DNA from 2 places in the Rhizobium sp. LjRoot98 genome. Region 1 is predicted to be linked to the other one. Evidence: riboswitches for the same ligand, from Rfam matches in the RefSeq annotation. Region 1 holds a riboswitch; the other holds the start of a gene.

Region 1 (6,349 bases):
CGGCACCGCTGAAAAGCCGCTGGCCGGCAAAATGCTGGCGATGATCTTCGAAAAGCCTTCGACGCGCACCCGCGTGTCCTTTGATGTCGGTATGCGCCAGCTTGGCGGCGAGACGTTGTTCCTGTCCGGCACCGAAATGCAGCTCGGTCGCGCCGAAACCATCGGCGATACCGCCAAGGTTCTCTCGCGCTATGTCGATGCGATCATGATCCGCACCACTGATCACAATCGGCTGCTGGAGCTGGCCGAGCATGCCACCGTGCCGGTGATCAACGGACTGACGGATGCGACGCATCCCTGCCAGATCATGGCCGATATCATGACGTTCGAGGAGCATGCAGGCCCGGTAAAGGGCAAGACGATTGCCTGGACCGGCGACGGCAACAACGTGCTGCACTCCTTCATCGAAGGCTCGGCGCAGTTCGGCTACCGGATGAACATGGCTGTGCCGCTCGGTTCGGAGCCTGACGACAAGATCCTCAACTGGGCGCGCAACAATGGTGGCGATATAAAGCTCTATCATGATGCCGATCAGGCCGTGGATGGCGCCCATTGCGTGGTTACCGACACCTGGGTATCGATGAACCAGGAACACCGCGCCCGTGGCCACAACGTCTTCCAGCCCTTCCAGGTTAACGCCGCGCTGATGGCGAAGGCCGATAAGGATGCGCTGTTCATGCACTGCCTGCCTGCCCATCGTGGCGAGGAGGTGACGGATGATGTCATCGATGGCAAGCAGTCGGTGGTGTTCGATGAAGCCGAGAACCGCCTGCACGCGCAAAAATCCGTCCTTGCCTGGTGCCTTGGCGCGCTCTAGCGGTCTGGCCCGGCATATTGAAAACCGGGCAGCGGCACACGATCTATGCATCAAGCTGATGACCGGCAGGTGGCGTGTCCGCCTTCGCCGGTCGTTCGTATTCATAAGCAACCATCCATCCGCGCCGCCGTCCTGATTGGAGGCGGCAGAGCGACGGCCGTTATTTCAGGAGCGATCTGGACAAAACCGGCCTGCCCAGGATCAATAGAAGCATCGAACAGCGTCCCGGCCTTCACGGCGGGCAGACGTTCGAAGGCTAGGAGTTAGAGCGATGACGGAAGCAAACGTGGGCCTTGGCCAGTTCGATTACGCCGGTGACGATCATGTCGTGCCGTTTCAGGTGGAGGGCCTTGATGTGCGCGGCCGTGCTGTCCAGCTCGGCCCGATGCTGGACGCGATCCTCGAGCGCCATGATTATCCGCTGCCGGTCGCCCGTCTCGTCGCTGAGACCGTCGTTTTGACGGTTCTGCTCGGCACGTCGCTGAAGTTCGAAGGCAAGCTGATCATCCAGACCAAGAGCAATGGTCCAGTCGATCTGGTTGTCGCCGATTTCGCGACGCCGGACCGGGTGCGCGCCTATGCCCGCTACGATGAAGAGGCTCTGAAGATTGCTGAAGAGAACGGCCTGACCCAGCCTCAGCATCTGCTGGGCGAGGGGGTTCTGGCGTTCACGATCGATCAGGGTGCGCATATGCAGCGCTATCAGGGCATCGTACCGCTCGACGGAGCCTCGCTGGAGGAAATTGCCGGCGTCTATTTCCGCCAGTCGGAGCAGATCCCGACCAAGGTGCGCCTTGGCGTTGCCGAATTGCTCGACCGTGATGAAAACGGCAAGCCGCGCCATCGCTGGCGGGCTGGTGGCATGGTCGCGCAGTTCCTGCCGGAGGCGCCGGATCGTATGCGTCAGGCGGATCTACACGGTGGCGACGGCGATGACGGCAACGGCGCTCTTGCGGTCGATGATTTGTGGGATGAAGCCAGCGTCATGGTCCAGACCATCGATGCCGACGAACTGACCGATCCGACCGTGGGTACCGAGCGTCTGCTCTACCGGCTGTTCCACGAGCGCGGCGTCAAGGTCTATCCGCCGCAAGCGGTCTATGACAAATGCAGCTGCTCGCGTGAAAAACTGCGGGATGTTCTGGCAAGCCTCAGCCAGGACGATATCGATCACGCGGCAGAAGATGGGCTGGTATCGGTCACCTGCGAGTTCTGCTCGACGACCTACCGGTTTGAAGCGACGGAAGTGAAGCCGCAGTAAAAACACTGCGGCTCTAATTCAAGGTCCGGTTCTGGCCGGGCGAATCCAGCGAGAAAGCGGGGATGTCGACAGTGAACGACTCCCCGTGTGTGTTTTCCATCGAATAGTGGCCGAACATGACGCCGGATGGTGTATCGAGCGGGCAGCCGGACGAGTACTCGTAGGTATCGCCGGGGTTCAGAACCGGCTGCTCGCCGATGACGCCGGGTCCGTTGACCTCGTCCACCTGGCCGTTTTCATCGGTGATATGCCAATAGCGCGTCATCAGCCGGACCGTTTCGTCAGACAGGTTCGAGATCAGAATCCGGTAACCCCAGACATAGCGGCTGTCATCCGGATCGGACTGCTCCTCCAGATAATAAGGCTCGACGGTCACCTCGATGTCGCGTGTCAGCGCGCGGTACATATGCAAACCCTTTTCAAGTCCATAGGCGATATTCTACAGCAAGATGGTTTCGTCAAGAATAACGCATAGGGTAAACTGTAAGGATAGGGTACGGCATGCTCGACGGTCATGTGAGGCGGTGGATTGACCCTTGGCTGGAGCGGGCTGGCAGCGCTTTGGCTGGTCATGGTATCACGGCGAACACCGTCACCGTCACCGGCTTTCTGATCGGTCTCGCGGCTGCGGTCGCTATCGTCCTGGATTCTTACGTCTGGGCTTTCATTCTGATCGGGATCAGCCGGATTTGTGACGGCCTCGACGGTGCCGTCGCGCGATCGACCCAAAAAACCGATTTCGGCGGCTTTCTCGATATCGTGCTCGATTTCGCCTTCTACGGTCTCATCCCGTTCGCCTTCATCCTTGCCGATCCCTATGAGAATGGCATTGCCGGCGGGCTGCTGCTGCTGTCTTTCTATGTCAACGGCGCCAGCTTCCTTGCTTTTTCGATCATGGCCGAAAGGCGCGGTCTCTCGACGGAGGTGCGCGGTGCCAAGTCGCTCTATTTCACCACGGGACTTGCCGAGGCGACCGAAACGATCGCTGTCTTCCTGGCTTTCTGCCTGTTCCCGCAATGGTTTTCCGAGATCGCGGTGATCTTCGCGCTCGTCTGTTTCTATACGGCGCTGTCGCGCACCATGCTGGCCAGAGCGAGTTTCAAAAGAGAGAGCCAGGCATAGAAAAACGCCCGCATCCGGAGATAAGGGCGTTTCACAAAATTCAATAATCAGGCCTGGACCGACTTCAGCGCGCGGGCAAAATCCTCGATCAAATCCTCACTGTCCTCGATCCCGGCCGAGAAGCGCACGGTGCCGGGCGAAATGCCGAGTTCGGCGCGGGCTTCGTCCGAAAGGTTCTTGTGCGTCGTCGTCGCCGGATGGGTGATCAGGCTCTTGCTATCGCCGAGATTGTTGGAGATCAGCACGACATCCAGCGCGTTCTGCAGCGCAAAGGCAGCTTCCTTGCCGCCCTTCAGCTCGAAGCAGACCAGTGTCGAGCCACCCTTCATCTGCCGGGCGATGATATCGGCCTGCGGATGGTCCTTGCGGCCGGGGTAGATCACCTTGGCGACCTGCTTCTGTTCGGCGAGGAAGTCGGCGAGACGCGCGGCATTCTCGCTCTGCTGGCGCACACGCAACGGCAGGGTTTCGATGCCCTTCAACAGCGTCCAGGCATTGAACGGCGACAGAGCAGGCCCTGTGTGGCGGAAATAATCCTGCAGGTGTTCGCTGATCCATTCCTTGTCGGAAAGGATCACGCCGCCGAGGCAACGGCCCTGACCGTCGATATGCTTGGTGGCGGAGTAGACGACGATATGGGCGCCCAGTTCCAGCGGCTTTTGCAGGAGCGGGGTTGCAAAAACGTTGTCGACGATGACCTTGGCGCCGATCTGATTGGCGATCTTGGCGACTCCGGCAATATCGACCACTTCCAGTGTCGGATTGGTCGGGCTTTCGAGGAAGAACACCTTGGTGTTCGGCCTGACGGCCTTTTCCCAGTTTTCAAGGAAACGGCCGTCGATCAGGGTGAATTCGATGCCGTATTTCGGCGCCAGCGTTTCCACTACCCAGCGGCAGGAGCCGAACAGGGCGCGGGCTGCAACGATATGATCGCCGGCCTTCAGCTGGCAAAGGATCGCAGCCGAAACAGCGGCCATGCCGGACGCGGTAGCGCGCGCATCCTCGGCACCTTCCAGCGCGCACATGCGTTGTTCGAACATATCGTTGGTCGGGCTGCCGTAACGGGCATAGATGAAGCCGTCCGTCTCGCCCTTGAAGCGCGCTTCTGCGGCTTCGGAAGTTTCGTAGACGAAGCCCTGCGTCATGAAGATGGCTTCGGAGGTTTCACCATGGTTTGAACGGGTCGTGCCGCCGTGAACGAGCTGGGTCGCGGGGCGCCAATTTTTGCTCATCGATCGTCTCTTTCAACACAAAAAAAACCGGCCGCGAAAAAGCAAGCCGGTTTCAAACCCGGCCTTTTTAGCTATTTGTTTAACGTGGCTGCAAGCCGACCGGCCAAATCACCACGGGATAAGTTCGTATTTACTGATAAGGCGCGCTTGCGTCAATTCCCGTGAACAACAAGATATGTCACAGGGACAATTTGAGTTATGACGTGCCGGTAGCGGCAAAGAGGACGATGGAAATGACCAGGGCCACAGGCATTCTAGCTGATCGCGCCATTGCTGCGCTGTTTGATGCGGGGCGGTTGAAAAGCGAGGCGAAGCTCGATGCCGACCAGATCCAGCCGGCCAGCCTCGATCTGCGCCTCGGTTCGAAGGCCTTCCGGGTCCGTGCCAGCTTCATGCCCGGCCCCAGCCATCTGGTAGCCGACAAGCTCGACCGGCTGAAACTGCACGTTATTGACCTTACCGAAGGTGCGGTTCTGGAAACCGGCTGCGTCTACATCGTGCCACTGATGGAAAGCCTCGACCTGTCGCCGGATATGTCGGCCTCGGCCAATCCGAAGAGTTCGACCGGCCGCCTCGATATCTTCACCCGCGTCATTACCGACCGGGCTCAGGAGTTCGACAAGATCCCGGCCGGCTATTCCGGCCCACTCTATCTCGAAATCAGCCCGCGGACGTTCCCGGTCATCGTCCGGCGCGGCTCGCGCCTGTCGCAGATCCGTTTTCGCGTCGGCCATGCGCTGCTCACCGAAACGGAAGTCCTGGCGCTGCATGAAAGCGACGTCCTCGTTGCCAGCGACAAGCCGAACGTCTCAGGCGCCGGCATCGCGCTGTCGATCGATCTGAAAGGCACCGGCGCCGACGGCTTGATCGGCTACCGTGGCAAGCACCACACGGCCGTTGTCGATGTCGACAAGAAGGCCGAGCACGGCATCTTTGATTTCTGGGAGCCGCTCTACAGCCGCGGCCGCGACGAACTGATCCTCGATCCCGACGAGTTCTATATCCTTGTCTCGCGCGAAGCCGTGCACGTCCCGCCGCTTTACGCCGCTGAAATGACCCCGTTCGATCCGCTGGTCGGCGAATTCCGCGTCCACTATGCCGGTTTCTTCGATCCGGGCTTTGGCCATGTCTCGGCGGGTGGCAAGGGCAGCCGCGCCGTGCTCGAAGTCCGCAGCCATGAAGTTCCGTTCATCCTCGAACACGGCCAGATCGTCGGCCGTCTGGTCTATGAACATATGATGGAGCGTCCCGAAGGTCTTTACGGTCTCGGACTTGGTTCCAACTACCAGGCGCAGGGCCTGAAACTCTCCAAGCATTTCCGCTCGGAGTAAATAGACGCCCGCAAAACCGGCTGCCGCCTTGACAGGCAGCCGTGCTTGGTGGAAACCTCCAGCGCAAGGCGGGTATGATGTAGTGGTAGCTTGTCAGCTTCCCAAGCTGATCGTGCGGGTTCGATTCCCGCTACCCGCTCCACTTTGTTTCTCAAGTGGTGCTGCGCTTAATCTCTACGCCCTTCAAGCATACGGCCTGCTCGCCTTCCAAACAGTGAGCAGCGTCAACACTCGCCGTGCCCGCTGACGGGGACGTGCGGTGTCTTGTTCCAGGAAAACGGGTTGGTTCGCAACTCCAGCAGGGCTTTCCACGCCGCCAGGGACATGGCCAGCCAGTAGATAGGCACGAAAATCCAGCGCCAGCCTACTGCGCGCTTCTCACGGCCTGTCATCCGGTTCCGGCCGAGTGAGATGAAGACCGCGTAACTGCCGAAGATATTGATGATATCACAGGTAAACAGCCAGAAAGTCAGCCAGCTTTCCGAGGAGGGCCTATCGTCCAATATCAACCATGTCAGATAGGCGAGGAAGCCGACAATGATGGGATGACTGAGTGCGGAGAGCAGCAGGCCGGCAATCAGGATCT
Region 2 (6,349 bases), on a different contig from region 1:
CGGCATTTGCGTCGCCATCACGGTCATCGTCAGCACGTTGGCGTCGAGCGGCAGGCCGGCCATGTAGATAACGGCGTCGGCGACGAGGTTTGCCGGGATGGTCGGTTCGGCGGCGATCTCGCCATTGGCCTGCAGGATGCCAGTGCGCATCCGTGATGTCATTTCAGTCGAGGCATTGCCGATATCGATCTGGCCGCAGGCGATGTCGAACGGGCGACCATCGAGCGCCGTCGATTTGGTCAGGCCGGCGATAGCGTGTTTGGTGGCTGTATAGGGCGCTGACATCGGCCGCGGCGTCGAGGCGGAGATCGAGCCGTTGTTGATGATTCGGCCGCCACGCGGCGTCTGTGCCTTCATCAGCTTCATCGCCTGCTGGGTGCAGAGGAAGGCGCCAGTCAGGTTGGAGCCGACGATGTCGTTCCATTGTTCGAAGGTAATATCCTCCATCGGAACAGCGGGCAGACCCATACCGGCATTGTTGACGAGCAGGTCGAGGCGGCCGAAATCATGGCGGATGGCGGAAAACAGGCTGGCGACCGCCTGCGGGTCGCCGACATCGGCAGCGAACGCCCGCGCCGTGCCGCCGGTCAAGGTGGCCATTTCCTTTGCGGCATGCTGGAGAACATCGAATCGCCGGCCGGAAAGGATGACCGTGTAGCCGTTTTTCAACAGCGCCTCGGCAATAGCGCGGCCGATTCCGGTACCGCCACCCGTCACCAACGCGATTTTCGGTCTGTCCGTTTCAGCCATGCCAAGTCCTCCCCTTGCCGCAGCCTTGATCGGGGCATCAAATCCGGTTTTACCGCAAAAGCCTAGAGCGCTTTGTCTTTAAACAGTATCACACGTGCCAAGGGATGACGCGCCGCAACGGGGGCGGTCCATGTCCCTCAGGCTGATCCTGAGCAGGCGGCAGACGGGCGGTCAGCTGCGGGTGAAGACGTAATCGGTTTCCTGCCTAAGCGTTTCACCGGGCCGCAGGACGGCTTGCGGGAAATTGGCGTGGTTGATCGCATCCGGCCAGATCTGGGTTTCCAGGCAGAAGCCTGCGAAAGGCCCGTAACGACGGCCTTCGAGGCCGGGCACGGGAACGTCCATCTTGAAGCCGGTATAGAACTGCACGCCGGGCTCGGTGGTGCGGACTTCCAGCGAAACGCCGGAATTGATGCTGCGCACCAGCGCGACGGATTGCTTGGCGCCTCGGGCGTCCGCCAGGCAGAAATTGTGGTCGTAGCCGATCTTGTCGCCTTCCAGCTGGCGGCTCAGCGGCGTCATGGCGCGCAGGTCGAAAACGGTGCCTTCGACGGAGCGGATCTCGCCGGTCGGGACCTGCAGCTCGTCGGTCGGCAGATAGCTGTTGGCGGCGATCATCGCATCATGGCCGAGCGCATCGGTAGTGCCATCGAGGTTGAAATAGCTGTGCTGACAGACATTGCAGATCGTTGCGCGATCCGTGGTGCTCTCATAGAGGACGTTGAGGACGCCACCGTCGCTGACGGTGTAGGTGCAGGTGATCGTGCAATTGCCGGGATAACCGGCGCGGCCATCCGGATCGACGATCTGCAGCACGGCACGGTTTTCCGCCGCCTCGATCAAGGTCCACAGGCGCTTGGCAATGCCGTCGCTGCCACCGTGCAGGTGGGTGACGCCCTTCTCGTTGCATTCGAGCTGGTAGGAGACCCCATCAATGGCAAACTGGCCGCTGCCGATGCGGTTGGCATTGCGGCCGGGCGTGGCGCCGAAATAGGGGGAATGGGCGAGATAATCGGCGAAACTTTCAAAGCCGAGCACAAGAGGAGCGGCGTGGCCATCGAGGCGCAGGTCCTGGATGACCGAGCCCCAGGTGAGGATATGCGCGGTCAGCCCGCCGCCCTTGATGATGATGCGGTGCACGGGTTCGCCGGACGGCATATGGCCGAATACTTCAGTCTCTGTCTGCACGGGTATTCTTCCTCCACTCTTCCCGGCGGCAAACTGCGTCATTTCGTTGAACGCGGCAACCGAAAAGTCATACAATTAACGACGGTAGCCGCCTCAGGCTCGCATCACCTTCCTGCAGAGACAGGCCGATCCGTTTCAGAACGTCTTCTGGTAGATGATGAAGGGTGTCTTGTCTGCGATGCGGTCATAGAGCTTGCGGGCATTGGCGTTGAAGTCCTGGGTCATCCAGTACACTTCTTCGGCCTTTTCCGCGTTTGCCCGGGCATAGACGGCCTCGATCAGCGCCCGGCCGATCCCCTGTCCGCGAACCTCAGGATCGGCGAACAGGTCCTGCAGGTAACAGATTGAGTTCTTTTGCCAGCAGGAGCGATGAAAGAGGTAATGCGCAAGGCCGACCGGCCTGCCATCGAGAACCGCAAGAAAACCCGCATATTCATGTGCCGCGCCGCTCAAGAGGCGCGAGAAGGTCAGCGCGTAGATATCGTCCGGCAGGGTGGTTTCGTAAAAGGCGAGATAGGCCTTCCATAGGCGGCGCCAGTCCTGCTCGTCGCCGGATTCAATGGGGCGGATGGTGAGGGTTGCGGTCAGCGTCTGTCCTTCCCGATATCGGCGAGATCATAGGATGTCGTCTGATAGATATCGTTGATCCAGTTGCCGAACAACAGGTGTGCGTGGCTGCGCCAACGGTTTTGCGGCGTCAGCGTCGGATCGTTATGCGGGAAATGGTTGTGCGGCATCTTGATCGGCACGCCGGCATCGACATCGCGGAAATATTCGTCCGACAGCGAGGTCGAATCATATTCGACATGGTTGAAGACATAGAGCCGGTTGCCCGCCTTCTCATGCACGAAGCAGACGCCCATTTCATCGGATTCCATCAGGATTTCCAGCTCGGGCCTTTTCTCGATATCGGCACGGCGCACCTCGGTCCAGCGCGATACCGGAATCTGGAAATCATCCGAGAAGCCGCTGAGATAGGGCGAGGACGGGTTGAGATTGTGATGGCGGTAGACGCCGAATGCCTTTTCCTTCAGCGCGTATTTCGGCACGCCATGGAAATGGTAGATCGCCGCCATCGCCCCCCAGCAGATGTTCAGCGTCGAATGGACATTGGTATGGGTCCAGTCGAGGATCTGCTGCATCTCGTTCCAATAGGTGACGTCTTCGTAATCAAGCGTTTCGACCGGCGCGCCGGTGATGATCAGGCCATCGAACGTGCGATGCTTCACCTCGTCCCACGTTTCGTAGAAGGCGAGCAGATGCTCTTCCGGGGTGTTCTTGGCCTTGTGGCCGCCGAGACGGATCAGCGAGAACTCGACCTGCAGCGGCGAGGCGCCGACAAGGCGCGCCATCTGCACTTCAGTCTTGATCTTGTTCGGCATCAGATTGAGCAGGCCGATCTGCAGCGGCCGGATATCCTGGCGGACCGCCATGGTTTCGGTCATGACCCGCACGCCCTCTTTGACGAGGGTTTCATAGGCAGGCAGCGTATCGGGAATCTTGATCGGCATGGGCAACACTCGGTTCAACGAACAGACCGGCACAAAAAAACCGGCAACGATAGGAATCGCTCCCGGCCCCGCTTGCTTGCGCTCGCACGGCCCTTTAGCGACTTATTTAACGTGGCTGCAAGCCGGCCGGCCAAATCACCACGAATTCCTAGATAGCGCCTGTTGGCGTGCGAATCAATATGCGGCGCCCCGCCGATGAGTGGCGCACCGCGGTGATGGTCGCCGTTCGGTTGTCATCACGCCGATGTGTTCGAGCCGCTGAAACCTCGCGGCGCCCCCGCCCGTACTCCTCTGATGACTTCAGGAGGATGTGCGATGCCCAGTCTTGCCTATCAGATCAGCCCGGCCGATTTCCGCCAGCGGCGCCTGTTGCAGGCGAGCATTGCCATCCTGGCGATGCTGCCGGTGTTTGCCGGGCTGGCGGGCGTGGTGATGGGGCCGTCGTTTCTTACCGAAACAAAACCCCCGGTGGATCTGAGCAGCCATGTCCGGTTCCTGTCCGGATTGTTCCTTGCCTTTGGTCTCGCCTGGTACAGCTGCATTCCGGCGATCGAGACGAAGGCGGAGCGGATTCGGCTTCTGGCCATTCTCACCTTCAGCGGTGGGCTGGCGCGGCTGTATTCGCTGATTGCCGATGGCGTACCCTCGGCGGGGCATGTGCTCGGGCTTGGCATGGAGCTCGTCGTCGTGCCCTGCCTGGTCATCTGGCATGGCCGGGTGGCGGCGCTGAGCCAAAGCCGGAGTTGAGCGAGGTCGCGCGGCAGTCGGCGTCTTCTTCCCACTCTGTAACGGGGAGAGGCGATTGCCGCAGACGGCGGGTGGGACGGTCCTTGGGCTTGGCTGGGAGGACCGTCTCACCCTTTTGGAGGGAGTAAGAGTTTGCCGCGCTGCTGTTCCTTGCAGCCGTCTTTCTTGCGGCATTGCATCCCCGTCGGAAGGGCTTAGGAAGTTGGGCACAAACAATGTCCCATGGTTTGCGTCCACGCGCGAAAAATTCGCCGTGGGTTTTCAAAGAGCAGGCCGGCCGGGGCGCTGAAAGCTGCCTCGTAAAGTAGTAACAGGTGACACCTCTCAGCGCCCCGTTCGATGTTTTTTGCCGCGCTTCTCAGGTTCTTCTGCGCTTTCCTCTCTGACAGGAAAGCCTCCAATGCCCCAGCCCGGCCGCTTATCCGCCAAGCCTTTCAATCCGGCGAGGTCTGGCCCTGGACCGTCCAAGAACGGTGTGACCACCCGGCACGCCCGGTTCATTTGCGAACCGGAGGAGAACCACCTTTCACGCAGCCCCGGGGATTTGACGCGCGTTTCGCCAAACCATCCGGGCACCGGCCCCATCTCGCCGGCAACGCAAACCGGTGTATCCGTGATGGGACGGCAAGAAGTATCGCACGGGTTTAAAGGGCGGGGATTTGCGGGGATGAATTTTTTCTTGGAAGAGTGCGACCGGGCCGAAGCGGCCATAACGGATGCATTTCCAAAAGACTGTTGGCTCCTTCATTTAAGCCATTGGAGAGCAGTTCAGGCGGGCGAAAGCAGACCTTTGGTCATGGACAGATAATGACAGGTTCGCGGCACAACCGGTTTCGCATCCGACGAATTCCAGCTACGCCACCGCCTCGTGCTCCTTGCGAGCTGCCTCCCACACTTCCTTGGCCGCATCAAGGTTCATCCAGGCAATACCGAAGCCAACAATCAGGTCCGGCCATGGCGAGCGCCACAGCAGAAGCGTCACTGCCCCGGCAGCGATGATCGCGACGTTGGCAATGGCATCGTTCCGCGCGGAGAGAAACGCCGCTCTAGTCAGCGATCCGCTCGCATTCCGATAGGCTGCAAGGAGGAAGGCACAAGAGAGATTGACCACCAGTGCGCCGAGCCCTGTCAGGCCGAGGGCGAGCGGCTCGGGGGGAACTGGAACCTCGAACTTCTGCCAGGCGGTCCAGAGGAACGCGATGGCCGGAGCAAGCAGAATGAGCGACATCGCCATTCCGGCACGGGCTCGGTTCCTCGCTGACCATGCAATTGCGACGAAGATCAAGAGATTGACGGACGCGTCCTCGAAGAAATCCGCGCTGTCCGCCAGAAGCGACGCAGACCCGATCCGGAGCGCGACAGCAAACTCGACCCCGAAGTAAGCCAGGTTCGCCAGCGCGACGATCAGGACGACCCGTCGAATCCCGTTATCCATGGACTGTTACCCTTTCTGGTTCGGTCATATCTTGTTTGAATGCGCAGCGCGGGTTGGGTGACGGACAGTTCCTGCAGTCTTCCCATCGGAAATACTTTCCACTTAACGCCGTTACCCCCGGTCTTGCCATGACCTTCTCGACTTCTTGAAAGCAGCCAGTCCACTTCAGCATGCCGCGTCCGGAAAATGCCCTCATTGGAGTCGTAGCTATTCCATATTGCAATGCGAGAAAACTTCGGTAGAACACATCCACTCACCACGGACCCGGTGTAATTCCGGGTGGCTCTTCTGGCCGCCGATCCGCCAGACCACGCAAAACCTGCATGCCAATTCAACCGACCGCCCGATAGCGCGGTTCGCCATGCTTTGCGAGAACTCATCAAATGCAATTTTCTTCGATTCGTCGGGATTGGTCTGCCAATCCTATGCGCGAAATGCTCGCCGGAGCAGTTGCGACATTCGCGCTGATTCCCGAGGTTATCGCATTTTCCTTCGTCGCGGGTGTCGATCCCCAGGTCGGCCTGTTCGCCTCCTTCATAATCGGCATCGTCATTGCCTTCACAGGTGGCCGTCCGGCGATGATATCCGCCGCCGCGGGTTCGGTCGCCCTCGTCGCGGCACCGCTGGTTCATGCCCATGGGCTTGCTTACCTCTTCGCCGCCGGGCTGCTGGCCGGACTGTTCCAAATCGTTTTCGGCCTTCTGCGTCTCGGAGTGTT

Evidence for each region. Region 1 has a riboswitch for S-adenosylmethionine ahead of ACSQ3J_RS06090 (O-succinylhomoserine sulfhydrylase). Riboswitches for the same ligand answer to the same signal wherever they lie in the genome.
Region 2: it holds a riboswitch for S-adenosylmethionine, as region 1 does, so the genes downstream of both, metA (homoserine O-acetyltransferase MetA) here and ACSQ3J_RS06090 (O-succinylhomoserine sulfhydrylase) in region 1, are expected to answer to the same signal.

The regions. Positions count from the first base shown of each region.
Region 1 is NZ_CAXUPW020000001.1:1,234,442-1,240,790, reverse strand. It holds gene argF (ornithine carbamoyltransferase) at 1-817, shown strand, start outside; gene ACSQ3J_RS06105 (Hsp33 family molecular chaperone) at 1,089-2,078, shown strand; gene apaG (Co2+/Mg2+ efflux protein ApaG) at 2,092-2,484, opposite strand; gene ACSQ3J_RS06095 (CDP-alcohol phosphatidyltransferase family protein) at 2,580-3,200, shown strand; gene ACSQ3J_RS06090 (O-succinylhomoserine sulfhydrylase) at 3,248-4,432, opposite strand; SAM riboswitch at 4,479-4,557, opposite strand; gene ACSQ3J_RS06085 (2'-deoxycytidine 5'-triphosphate deaminase) at 4,666-5,763, shown strand; tRNA gene ACSQ3J_RS06080 (tRNA-Gly) at 5,832-5,905, shown strand; gene ACSQ3J_RS06075 (glycosyltransferase family 2 protein) at 5,988-6,349, opposite strand, start outside.
Region 2 is NZ_CAXUPW020000003.1:360,764-367,112, forward strand. It holds gene ACSQ3J_RS13615 (SDR family oxidoreductase) at 1-750, opposite strand, end outside; gene ACSQ3J_RS13620 (aldose epimerase family protein) at 922-1,938, opposite strand; gene ACSQ3J_RS13625 (N-acetyltransferase family protein) at 2,074-2,526, opposite strand; gene metA (homoserine O-acetyltransferase MetA) at 2,523-3,449, opposite strand; SAM riboswitch at 3,524-3,601, opposite strand; gene ACSQ3J_RS13635 (DUF4345 domain-containing protein) at 3,765-4,196, shown strand; gene ACSQ3J_RS13640 (cation transporter) at 5,050-5,631, opposite strand; sul1 at 5,889-5,944, shown strand; gene ACSQ3J_RS13645 (SulP family inorganic anion transporter) at 6,015-6,349, shown strand, end outside.